3 regions of the Glutamicibacter sp. V16R2B1 genome follow, and region 2 is predicted to be linked to each of the others. Evidence: riboswitches for the same ligand, from Rfam matches in the RefSeq annotation. Region 2 holds a riboswitch; each other region holds the start of a gene.
The links. A riboswitch is a leader RNA that binds a small molecule or an ion and turns the genes downstream of it on or off. The one in region 2 is predicted to bind thiamine pyrophosphate.
Positions count from the first base shown of each region.

Region 1: another riboswitch for thiamine pyrophosphate. It lies ahead of FDN03_RS10545 (ECF transporter S component); the one in region 2 lies ahead of thiO (glycine oxidase ThiO).
Region 3: another riboswitch for thiamine pyrophosphate. It lies ahead of FDN03_RS04380 (3-oxoacyl-ACP reductase); the one in region 2 lies ahead of thiO (glycine oxidase ThiO).

Region 1 covers NZ_VATX01000015.1:103,145-107,276, reverse strand. The annotation lists gene FDN03_RS17025 (ATP-binding cassette domain-containing protein) at 1-1,062, opposite strand, end outside; gene FDN03_RS10550 (ECF transporter S component) at 1,059-1,682, opposite strand; TPP riboswitch at 1,746-1,900, opposite strand; gene FDN03_RS10545 (ECF transporter S component) at 2,007-2,627, opposite strand; TPP riboswitch at 2,694-2,849, opposite strand; gene FDN03_RS10540 (DUF4235 domain-containing protein) at 2,977-3,219, shown strand; gene mnhG (monovalent cation/H(+) antiporter subunit G) at 3,310-3,669, opposite strand; gene FDN03_RS10530 (monovalent cation/H+ antiporter complex subunit F) at 3,669-3,935, opposite strand; gene FDN03_RS10525 (Na+/H+ antiporter subunit E) at 3,932-4,132, opposite strand, start outside.
Region 2 covers NZ_VATX01000015.1:415,405-419,536, forward strand. The annotation lists gene FDN03_RS12045 (GNAT family N-acetyltransferase) at 1-118, shown strand, start outside; gene FDN03_RS12050 (OsmC family protein) at 115-549, shown strand; gene FDN03_RS12055 (GNAT family N-acetyltransferase) at 645-1,655, opposite strand; TPP riboswitch at 1,753-1,865, shown strand; gene thiO (glycine oxidase ThiO) at 1,862-2,974, shown strand; gene thiS (sulfur carrier protein ThiS) at 3,118-3,372, shown strand; gene FDN03_RS12070 (thiazole synthase) at 3,378-4,132, shown strand, end outside.
Region 3 covers NZ_VATX01000007.1:50,401-54,532, forward strand. The annotation lists gene FDN03_RS04370 (siderophore-interacting protein) at 1-254, shown strand, start outside; gene FDN03_RS04375 (LLM class flavin-dependent oxidoreductase) at 269-1,609, opposite strand; gene FDN03_RS04380 (3-oxoacyl-ACP reductase) at 1,606-2,409, opposite strand; TPP riboswitch at 2,489-2,583, opposite strand; gene FDN03_RS16390 (hypothetical protein) at 2,727-2,885, shown strand; gene FDN03_RS04385 (HNH endonuclease family protein) at 3,032-3,760, shown strand; gene FDN03_RS04390 (hypothetical protein) at 3,962-4,132, shown strand, end outside.

The DNA of each region.
Region 1 (4,132 bases), 310 kb from region 2:
GAGGAACGGCTTGTCCCCCGCCTCACCGGCCAACAGTTCAGTGGCGTGCAGCCAGCCGCTGGCCGGCTCCAGCAGCCCGCCCAGGGTCAGCGCCAGGGTCGACTTGCCCACCCCGTTCGCGCCGCGGATCACCAGTGCGCCGCCGGCGGGCAGTTCCAGGTCCACCGCCGCGGTCAACGGGGCCTTCTTTGAACGCCTGGCCTGCAGCTCGCTGGCCCGCAGCAGTTCACTGCCCGGGCTGGTGCGTGGGGTACGGGTGTGCGGGACGTAGCCGGGCACCCAGATCCCGGCCTCGGCCAGCTCCCGGCGCAGCGGCTGGTCGCTCAGCAGCGCCTGCGGGGCCACGTCATGACTGATCCCGCCGCCGGGCTCCAGCACCAGCACCCGGTCCACGTGTTCCACCCAGGTCTCCACCCGGTGCTCGACCACGATCAGGGTCGCTGCCGTGCGCTCGGCGGCGTTGAGCACCGCGTCGCGTACCCCCAACGCGCCCTCCGGGTCAATGTTGGCGGTGGGTTCATCCAGCAGCATCAGCCCCGGGCGCATGGCCAGGATCCCGGCCAGGGCCAGGCGCTGCTTCTGTCCCCCGGACAGCTGCTGGGTGGGATGTTCCGGCGCCAGCTGGCCCAACCCGACCGCCTCCAGTGCCAGGGGAATGCGCCGGGAAATCTCCTGCGGGTCCACCCCGAGGTTTTCCGCCCCGAAGGCCACGTCGTCTTCCACCCGGGCCTGCACGATCTGGGTTTCCGGGTCCTGCTGCATCAGGCCCACACCCTGGCGCGGCCCGAACGCGTCCTGCTCCCCCACCAGCAGCTGCCCGGTACACCCGGCCAGCTCGGAAACGTCCAGGACCCCGGCCATGGCGTGCAGCAGCGTGGATTTGCCCGCGCCGCTGGGTCCCAGCAGCAGCACCCGCTGCCCGGCCGGAACCTCCAAATCCAGGGCGTGCAGGGCCGGTTGCTGCCGGTCGGCGTGCTTCCAGCCGAACCCGCGCGCGCTCACGGACAGGGCACCGGATTCCAGCTGGGGCAGCGCGGCGTGGTTCGTGATGCCGGCGGTCATTGCTTCGCCCGCCCAAAGACCGGTTCACGGTTCGCCCTGCGGCTGGGCAGCGCGGAAAGCGCCCCGGTGGCCGCCAGCGCGCGGGTGGCGAAGTAGGACAGGATGCCGGCAATCACCAAGCCGGAGAGGCTCATCGCCGCCACGTGGAAAAGCTTCATGCCCGCGGTGTATTCCGCATAGTAGGCCATCAGGTAGGCCTCGCTTAGCGCACCGAACAGTCCGGCGCCCAGCCCCGCCAGCATCGCCACCCCAAGGCTCCACACCCGGTAGCGGAAGAGCGCGAACACCACCTCGGCGCCCAGCCCCTGGACAATGCCGGAAACCAGCACGGTGATGCCCCACTGCGAGCCCAGCAGCGCGGAGATCACCGCGGCCAGCAGTTCACAGTACAGGGCGGCGCCGGGCTTGCGGATGATCAGGGCCCCGAGCACTGCCGGGAAGAGCCACATCCCGGCCACGAAGGCGCTAGCCGGCGGGAAGGCCACAAAGGCCAGGGAAATGAAGCCGTAACCGGCGTTCCAGCCCCAGAACACCACGCCCGAAGCCACGGCGATCACCGAGGCGACGACGATGTCGGCGACCTTCCACGAGCTGCTGGCCCGCAACGGTGTTGTTGTCACTTGGATATCCTCCTGAATCAGGAGGGGAGCATGTATGCGAACCGGGGCGCGTCCCCGGGGGCATACCTGAGATTCTCGACTTCCTTCGCCGGTACTAGCCGGGGCAGGTTCGAGGGTCTGCGATCTATCGCACTCTCAGCGTCTTTTACCCTTACGCCTGCCGTGACGCGCCTGGCGGCACGGCAGCGGGCTGGTATGACGCTCCCCTGTCGGTTTATGTCTGCGTTGCCACCATACCCCAGGATGCCGGTCGGGCAGAACCCGCACCGGCGACCGGTTTGAGGCGGACGTCATATTGCTCTTGCTCCGGCCGCCAGGCGCCGCCTAGCGGGAGCGGGTGAGCACCGGTTCCCGGTGGGCCCGGCGGCTGGGCAGGGAGGCCAAGGCACCGGTGTTGGCCAGCATGCGGGTGAGGAAGAACGAGCAGATCCCGGCGATCAGCAACCCGGAGACGCTCATCGCCGCCACATGGAACAGCTTCATCCCGGCGGTATAGTGCACGAAGTGGGCGGTGATGTAGGCACCGTTGAGGGCGCTGAGGAAGCCGGAGCAGAAACCGGCCAGCATGGCGGCGGACAGGTTCCACACCCGGTAGCGCAAGAGCGCGAACACCAGCTCGGCGCCCAGCCCCTGCAGCAGCCCGGAGACCAGCACCGTCAGTCCCCAGTGGGTGCCCAGCAGGGCCTCGATGATGGCGGCCAGCAGTTCGCAGTACAGTGCCGCACCGGGCTTGCGAATGATCAGCGCCCCGAGGACCGCGGGGAACAGCCACATGCCCGAGAGCAGCGCGCTGGCCGGCGGGAACGCGGCGAAGGCCAGCGTCACGAAACCATAACTGGCGCTCCACGCCCAGAACACCACGCCCGAGGCCACGGCGATGACCGAGGCGATCACGATGTCCGCGACCTTCCATGAGGTGCCGCCGGTTCGCTTGGTTGTTGCCATTTTCTTCCATCCTCCTGGTTCAGGAGGGGAGCACATGCGGATGCGCAGGGAGCTGTCCCTGCCGCACATCTGAGATTCTCGACTTCCTTCGCCGGTACTAGCCGGAGCAGGTTCGAGGGTCTGCGATCTATCGCACTCTCAGCGTCTTCCACCGGTCCCGGCCACCGGCGTTTGCTGCGCGGTGAGCCTCGGGGACGGTATGACGCTCCCCTGTCGTTTCTTGTCAGCAGATTGCCGCGGCGATCCGTGGATCACCCGATGCCATGTCTGCGATGCCACCATAGCTCAGGATATGCTTTCGATAGAAAGAGAAGTCCCCATGCGAACAGGAGCGCGAAGAATGAAACCAATGATGAAGCTGCTCGCCACCGGCATTTCCCTGGGAGCCGGGTTTGTCGGCAGCAAGCTGGTGGACCGCCTGTGGAAGGGATTCACCGGCAATGACGCCCCGCGCCACGGCCAGGAAGCCGAAGCCGAAGCCTCGATGCGCCAGGCCCTGGCGTTCGCCGTCTTCTCCTCCGTGGTGGCCGCGATCATCCAGGTCCTCACCGACCGCGGCACCCGCAAGGCGTTGGCCAAGCTGAACAAGTAGTTCCCCGGCGATTGCGCCGTGGACAGGCAGGGCCTCGGAGCACCGTGATGCGGTGCTCCGGGGCCCTTGTTCGTGGTGCCGGCAGTGGCGCTAGTCCTTGTTCTGGCGGCTGGCGTTCTCCACCACGGTGCGCAATTCGTCGCTGTACAGCGTTTCGCGCTTCACGTGCTTGGTGCGGTACCCAGAACGGCCAATCATGTGCGCGGAGACCGGTGCGGTCAGCAGCTGCACGCCCCAGGCCAGGGCGAGCACCGGCACCACCTGCCAGGAGCGCAGGTGGATGGCCAACCCGATGAACAGCAGCAGGAAGCCAAGCACCTGCGGCTTGGTGGCCGCATGCATCCGGGTGAGCAGGTCGGGGAAGGTCAACAGGCCTATGCCGGCGATCAATGACATCAGCGAGCCGACGATCATGCAGCCGGCGGCCACAATTTCCAGGAACTGATCCATCACGCATTCCTCTGGTCGGAAACGAACCGGGAGACGGTGACCGAGCTGATGAAGCCGATGGCGCAGGCGATCACCACGAACAGGATGTGGTTGGTGTGCCGGTTCAGGTACATTTCCAGGCACAGGGCGGCGGAGATGATCAGCAGCATCACATCCAGGGCCAGCACCCGGTCCAGGATGGAGGGTCCGCGGGCGACCCGGATCAGGCAGGCCACCGCACCCACCGAGAGCAGCACTCCGCTGATTCCCACGATGATGTAGCTCAACGCTTTGCCTCCTTGGCCTTCTGGCGGGCGCGCTGGGCGATGTCCTTGCGCACCTGCTTGACGTACTCGTACTCGTCGTGGCTGCCGATGGCCATGATCACCCGCCGTTCGATTTCATGGATCTTCGCCCGGGAGCGGGCGACCTTGATGGCGTTGGAGGCGTTGAGGTAATGCAGGTACAGGGTGGAGCTGCGCCG
Region 2 (4,132 bases):
GCGCGCGGTGGGGTTCGCACCGGCGGAAACCACGGACGGTGTACCCCACGGTACGGTGCTGCGGCTTGCCGGTTCCGGTTCCGACCCCAGCGGGGACAGTGGCAGGATGGAGTCATGAGTGAAGAGAAACGAGAATTACGTGCGGTAACCGTCGAACGCACCACCAGCCGCCAATACCGCGCCACCAGCACCGAAACCGGAGCCAGCATCGAATTCGGGCAGGGCGAGGGGCTGCTCAGCCCGGTCGAATTGCTGCTGGCCGCCATTGCCGGCTGCTCGTCAATTGACGTTGATGTGGCCACCACCCGGCGCAGCGAACCGGAGACCTTCAAGGTGGAGGCCGCCGGATACAAGGTGACCGAGGATGGGGCCAGCCGCATGAAGGACATTTCCATGTCCTTCGACCTGAAGTTCCCGGACACCGAGGAGGGGCGCAAAGCCGCTGGAATGGTTGACCGGATCATCAAGCTTTCACACGACAAGTACTGCACGGTCTCACGCACCGTGGAATTGGGCACGCCGGTGACCAGCACGCGGGTCGACAACTAGGAACGCGAGGGGGCGCCGCCGGCTGATGCCGGTGGCGCCCCCGTCTTTTCTGGGCCGCGCACCCCGGCTTGGGGCCAACCGCGGATACAGCGCAGCTATGCCTCGCCCGGAGCCGGTTCCAGCTCCAGGGCGGCGATGGCCGGGAACGGGTCGCTGCGCAGCCGTCCAAAGGTCAGCACATCCACCCGGGCGCCGTCCATGACGAACTTTTCGCGTTCCACACCCTCCTGAATGAAGCCAGCGGCCCGGGCCACCCGCAGGGACGCGGGATTGTTCGCTCGCGCCCCCAGTTCCAGCCGGTGCACGCCGCCACTGCTGAGCAGGTGATCAGCCACGGTGGCCGCGGCCCGGCTGGCCAGCTGCCGGCCGCGGTATCCGGCGGCCACCCAGTACCAGAACCAGCTCAGCGTGTTGGCCCGGTCCAGGCTCGCGCACACCAGGCCCACCAGCGTCCCGTCCACGTCGATGGCGTAGGGGCGCTGCTCCTGCGGGGACGCCAGCAGCCGGTCGATGTAGGCGTGGGCTTCATCCAGGGTTCTTACCGATCCCTGGCGCTTCATCTGCGCATCCGAGGTGAACGCGGCCAACACCGCCGGGGCGTCGGCGGGGCGCAGCGGGCGCAGACGCGCCCTCGTCGCTTCCAGTCCTGCCGGGGCTGGGGCCGGGCGTGGCGCCGGGGTCGAGTGCTGCTGCGCGCCAACGGCACTGGCGGTGCCCTGGTGGTACAGCAGCTGCCAGCGTCCCCGCTCCAACTGCCACAGGGAACTGCGGTGGGCGGTACGCACCCCGGTGCTCTGCCAGCGCAGCAGCACCTGATGCTCGGACAAGGCCAACAGGCTCGGGGCGTGCAGGGCGGCCGGGGGATTATCGGTGCGCGTTTGGGTGGCCAACAGCGCGATGATCTCGTCCTTCGTGTAGTGCCGGCCCGAGACCCCCACCTCCTCAAACATCTCGTGCAGCAGCACAGCCAGCTGCTGCGCAGCCCCCCGGACCGCTGGTGAGAGCAACTGCTCTTCCAGGGCCAGCAGCTCTTGGGCCAACGGGTCGCTGCGCTCCAGGAGCCGGGGGTAGGACTGCGCGTTGTGGGTGGTGCCGGATGCGTTCATGCCTCCCAGTGAACCACGGGTTGTGTGTGCGGCGGCCCGCCGGCGGGACCGGCCGTCATGCAATTGGTGTTTGTGAGCTGCACCATGCCTATAATCCTTCTAACTCCGCGGGAGCCTGCGCGATCTGTTGATCCGGGCTGAGAGGGCTTCGTGCCGACCGCTACACCTGATGCGGGTCATGCCGCCGTAGGAAGGAAAGTGCCCTGATGCATGTCGTGATCGTTGGTGCCGGGATCGCCGGACTATGTACCGCTTTTGAACTGCGCAGCCGCGGGGTGCGCGTCACGCTCTGCGACCCTAACCCCGCCGGGGGCGCCAGCCATGCGGCGGCCGGCATGCTCGCCCCGGCCGCGGAAATCGTTTGGGGACAGGACCGGCTGCACCAGATGATGGCCGACTCGGCGCAGCTCTACCCGGAACTGGTGGCGCGCGTGCAACAGGCCACCGGAACGACGGTGGCGTACCGGCAAAACCCGACCATGGTCGTCGCCGCCGAGGCCGCCGACCGCCAGGCGCTGGCGGAGCTGGAGGAGGTCCGCCACCGGCTGGGGCTGCCCACCCAAATGCTGCTGGGCTCCCAGGCGCGGCGCAGGGAACCGGCCCTAGCCGGCAACATCGCCGGAGCTCTGGTATTCCCCGAGGACCACCAGGTCGATCCGCGCTCACTGACCGGCATCCTCATCGAGCATTTCAGGCAGGACCTGATCCGGGAGCAGGTCAGCGAAGTGGAGCTCTGCGGCGCCACGGCGCGGGTGCACACCCAGACCGGGCGGGTGCTGGAGGCGGACCAGGTGCTGCTGGCCACGGGCCTGGGACAGGTGCCCGGCACCCCGCAGCTGCCGTTGCGGGCGGTGCACGGCGACATCCTGCGCCTGCACTTGCCGGCCCACCTACGCCCGCTGCTCACCCACACGGTGCGCGGGGTGGTGCACCGGCGCAACGTGTACCTGGTGCCGCGCAGCGACGGCAGCATCGTGCTTGGCGCCAGCAGCCGCGAGGACGGCAACGACCTGGTCAGCGTGGAGGCGCTGTACACCCTGCTGGATGATGCCCGGCGCCTGGTGCCCGGGATCATGGACGCCTCCCTGCGTGAGGTGGTCGCCCGGCCCCGGCCCGGCACCCCCGATGACCGGCCCATCATCGACCGGGTGGACGCACACACGGTGGTGAGCAATGGGTTCTTCCGCCACGGCGTCCTGCTGGCACCCCTGGGCGCCCGGATCGCCAGTGACCTGCTGCTGGGCGCCGACCCGGGGACGCACCGTGGGCTGTTGGGGCTGCACCGCTTTCCGGTCGCGGCCAGCAGCACCAGCCGCTGATCCCGGTCACCCGATCAGGCGGCCCTGTCCGCCGCGCATCCGGCCCCGAACCCGGGCAGCCGCAGACATCCGGCGCCGCCCGCCACCCCGGTGAGCGCCACCAGCCAAAGCCAAAGCAACCAGAAAGAGAGGCACGAGAGGCAATGCCTGAAATCACCGAGATCGAGGTGCAGCTCAACGGCCAGAGACTGAAGCTGCCCGACGGGGCCACCGTGCGTGACATCGTCGCCGGGCACACCAAAAAGCTCATCAACGAACAAGGCCTGGCCGTGGACGGCTCACGGCTGGGAATCGCCCTCGCCATCGACGGGGACGTAATTCCGCGCAGCGCCTGGGCCAGCCACACGGTGGCGCCCGGGGCACGCATCGACCTGGTCACCGCCGCACAGGGAGGATGAGAAAGATGACCCAGAGCAACGAAGCACCCCACACGCCCGAAGATGTCTTCAGCATTGCCGGGGCACAACTGCGCTCCCGCCTGGTGATGGGCACCGGGGGAGCGACCTCCCTAAGCACCCTGGAAGAGGCCCTGGTCGCCTCGGGCACCGAGGTCACCACCGTGGCCATCAGGCACTATGCCGCAGCCGGTGGGGATTCGGTGTTCGCCATGCTCCAGCGCCTGGGCGTGCTGGCGTTGCCGAACACCGCCGGCTGCTACACCGCCCGCGATGCGGTGCTCACCGCCAGGCTGGCGCGCGAGGCCCTGGAAACGGACTGGATCAAGCTGGAGGTGATCGCCGACGAGCATACCCTGCTGCCGGATCCGATCGAACTGTTTACCGCCGCCGAACAGCTGGTGGCCGACGGGTTCCAGGTCTTTGCCTACACCAATGACGACCCGGCCCTGGCCCAGCGACTGGATGATGTGGGAGTCGCGGCGATCATGCCGGCCGGCGCCCCGATCGGTTCCGGGCTGGGCATCCTGAACCCGCACAACATCGCCACCATCGTGAACCGGGCCAGCGTCCCGGTGATCCTGGATGCCGGGGTGGGCACCGCCTCGGACGCGGCCCTGGCCATGGAACTGGGCTGTGAGGCGGTGCTGCTGGCCAGCGCGGTAACCCGGGCGCACAACGCCCCGCTGATGGCCACGGCCATGCGGGACGCCGTCAGCGCCGGACGGGCCGCCCGGCTGGCCGGGCGCATCCCCAAACGGGA
Region 3 (4,132 bases), on a different contig from region 2:
GCGAACTGCAGATCCCCCACCCTGCGGGAGTGGAGCTGCGCTGGCTGCACCGCAATGGACAGCCTCCGGGCACCACCGACCTGCTGGCCGAAGCTTTCCTGGAGCTGCCCACTCCCCCGCCACAGAGCACGGTGATCGCCCACGGCGAGCGCTCTGCCGCCAAGGCGATCTCCCGCATCGTCGCTGGCTGGGGCCTGGACAAGAAGCGGGTGCACGTCTCCTCCTACTGGACGCTACGCACCCGATCGCGCTGAACCGGCCCCGGCCGCTATCCGGGCTGGCTGGCTTCTTCGCGGGGCCGGGACGATGCGGGCAGGCCCAGTCCCAGATGCCCGCGCAGGGTCGAGGAGGAGTACGCGGTGCGGAAAAGTCCCCGGCGCTGCAGTTCGGGGATCACCAGGTCCACGAAATCCTCGATGCCGCCGGGCAGAGTGGGCGGCATCAGGTTGAAGCCGTCCGCCGCCCCGCAGTCCAGCCACTGCTCCATCTCATCGACAATGGACTGCGGGGTACCGATCATGGTGGCGTGTCCGCCTCCGGCGGCCAGCAGCCCCAGCAGTTCGCGCACCGTGGGCTGGTGCACGGCGATCAGCCGCTGGATCGTGGCATAGCGTCCCTTCGGTCCGGTGAAGCTGTGCAGTGGCGGCAGTTCGGGCACCGGGGCATCCAGGTCCCATCCGGAGGTGTCCTGCTGCACGAAGACGCCCAGCTGCTTGAGCGCGTCACCGGTGGGCAGCAGCTCGTTCAGTCGGCGCTGCTTGGCCCGGGCTTCCTCATGCGTGCGCCCCACATAGGTCACCAGACCCGGCATGATCGCCACCGCTTCCGGGTCGCGTCCGGCCGCGGCGATCCGGGAGCGCAGATCGGTACCGTAGTCCAGGGCCATCTGCCGATCGGCGGCCACCGCGTACACGGCCTCGGCATACTTCGCGGCCAGCTCCCGACCCTGCGGGGAGGAGCCGGCCTGGAACAACACCGGGGCCCGCTGCGGGCCGCCGGGAACGTTCAGGGGGCCACGCACCGTGAAGTGCTCCCCCACGTGTTCGATGGGCTGCAGAAGTTCCGGGCTGGCGAAGTCCCCGTCCCGGCTGGCCTGTATGGCCTGGGCCGGGAAGGAATCCCACAGTCGGCGCACCACCTGAATGAATTCATCGGCTCGCGCATATCGGGTGTCATGGTCCCCCAGCCCGGGCATCGAATGGTTCTGCGCCTCGGCATCCCACATGCTGGTGACCACGTTGACCCCGGCCCGTCCGCCGGAGAGGTGGTCCAGGCTGGCCAGCATTCTGGCGGCATGGAATGGGGAGTAGAAGCTGGAGGAGACAGTACACACCAAGCCTATGTGTTCGGTGTGCTGGCTCAACGCCGAGAGCAGGGTCAGCGGCTCGTAGAACCAGGTGGGTCCGGCCTTTGCGGCCTGCGGGGAGATGGATTGGCCGTCGGCCAGGAACACCGCGTCCAGCAGCCCGCGCTCTGCGGTCTGCGCCAGCTGCGTGTAGTACCCGGTGTCGCCCAGGCGTTCGGCAGCGGAGTCCGGGTCCCGCCAGGCAGCCTGGTGGTGGCCTGCACCGTAGATGAACAGGTTGAGTTTCAATTGCTTGGGGCTCATCCCTTAACCAGTCCCCCATCCACGATCAGGTTCTGTCCGGTCACGCCGCGGGCCCAGGGGGAGGCGAAGAACAGGACGGCGTCCGCCAGTTCGGCCGGGCTGGTGACCTTGCGCAGCGGTGTGCCGGAGGCGATGAAGTCAAAGACCTCTTCCGGGGTGGCCGCGGAGGCGTCGGTCGTGCGCAGCAGTCCGCCCGAGACCATGTTCACGGTGATCCCCTCGGGTCCCAGGTCATCGGCGAAGGTGCGGGTCAGCGACAGCAGTGCCGCCTTGGTGGCCGTGTAGTCGTGGTACGGGACCACCGGATGCTGGAAGAGGTTCGTGCCGATATTGATGATCCGTCCAAAACCGGCTTTGCGCATGTTCGGCAGCACGGCCTGGATTGCGGCGACCGGGGCCAGCACCGACCCGGTGAACTGCTTGCTCAAATCGGCCGCGCTGAGTTCGCCAGCCTTGGGCCGGGCGTCCCCGTTGAAGGAGAAGTCGACCAGCGCGTTGTTGACCAGCGTGGTCAGCGGCTTGCCGAAGTGCTCTTCGGCCTGGCGGACCAGGTCCTTCAGCTGCCCGGCTTCACGCACATCAGCCTGTACGGCCAGGGCCTGTTCGGGGTAGCGGACAGCCAGATCGTTGGCGGCCTGCCCCGAGGAGTGGTAGTTGAGGACCACGTTCGCTCCGGCGTCCAGGAAGGCGGTGCTGATGGCCGCGCCCAGCCCGCGCGCGGCGCCAGTGACCAACACCTGCTGCTCTGCCAGGGGCAGAGCACTGTTGCTGGTTTCGACGGTGGTGGTTTGTGTGTTCATGGTGTTCGAACTCCTTGAATGTGGGTCAAGGCGAACGGAACCCGGTGGATACGCCGCAGCCACTCAAAGGTGCGGGGCATCGTGGAATCCAGGACATTCCCTTCGCCAGTACTAACTGGTGCAGGTTCGACGGGTGTTTTCTCAGCCGCTGCGGCGGCACCCCGTGTCACTAACCCCATTCCTACCACATCCAGCGACCAGGCACCGACTTGGAGACTTTTTGGCCCGGACAATGCCGAGGCCGCGCCGTTGCCGTTACGAAAACGGACGGGACCGGACTCCTTGTCGCTTTGCCGGAACCGGCCTACGGTGAGGATATGGACACGGTAAATGACAAGGGCAAGGACCCCTACGCACCAGAAAACATCGACACCGGCGAAGTGTCACCCGAGCAGCTGAAGAAGTGGCGTGATGAGGGCGGGGCATCGCACACCCGTCCGGGCCAGGACGAGGATCCGGGAACCGCGACCAACTAGCGCGGTCTGCGTCACGGACACCACATGAAGGTGCCCCGGCGGTTCGGGCGATAGTGTCGCCCCGAAGCGATAAGGTGCTGGCTGTACACCACAGGCAGCACCTTATTTTTGGTGCGCCCACTGCATCGAAGGGAACCTTCTACCGCATGCGCAGCCCGCGTCGCTTCATCACCCTGGCCCTCTTGCTTGGCTCACTGTCACTGACCTCATGCTCGGCCGGGACGCTCAGCGATTTCAACCCCGACGCCGCTCCAGGGCAAACGCAGTCACAAGCCCCCTCCACCGGCGGCCCCATCACCGAAGAGCAAAGCCTTGAGTTCGCAGAATCGCTGGCGTTGCTTGAGGAAATCGACGTCAAGGGCCGCGCCCCGAAGACCGGGTACTCGCGCGAGGAATTCAGCAAGGGCTGGAAGGACCCCGACCGCAACGGGTGCGACGCGCGCAATGACATTCTCGCCCGGGACCTGAAGGACGTGGAATACCGGGAGGGACGCATTGAATGCGTGGTGCTCAGCGGCGTACTTGATGACCCCTACACCGGCAAGAGCATCTCCTTTGTGCGCGGGCAGGGAACCAGCAGCGCGGTGCAGATCGACCATGTGGTGGCGCTTTCGGATGCCTGGCAGAAGGGCGCCCAGCAGTGGGACGCCGAAACCCGCCTGAACTTTGCCAACGACCCGCTGAACCTGATGGCTGTGGATGGCCCGACCAATGCATCCAAGGGCGACAAGGACGCGGCAACGTGGCTGCCGCCCAACCGCTCCTTCCGGTGCAGCTACGTTTCCCGTCAGACGCAGGTGAAGGCGAAATATGACGCGTGGATGACAAAGGCCGAACAGGCGGCCATTGAGAAGATCCTGCGCAGCTGCCTCTAACCGCGCACACCCCCGGCTCACGGCGGTGAACCGGTTTTTCCTAGGTTTACCCTGCTCCCCGAGGCGCCGCTTCATCCCACTGCGGTAGGTGAGCAGGCACATCTAGTCCTTTCGGAGGATTCCTTCGGACAACTATTTGTGCAATTATTGTAATTACAGTCATTGGTTTTTCACGGGACAGCGTGGTCTACGGAACAAGGGATGCGTGATGCAGAGATGAAGATGCGGCTTCTGGGGGTTGCGCTTTTGGTGTGCGGTGCCGCGGTCTTCATCTTTGCCCTCAACGTCCAGCATCGTGAGTTGGCCTACGGTCTGCTTACCGGGGCATACCTGCTCTTCGTGCTGGCCGTATGCGCGCTGGTCGGACGAATC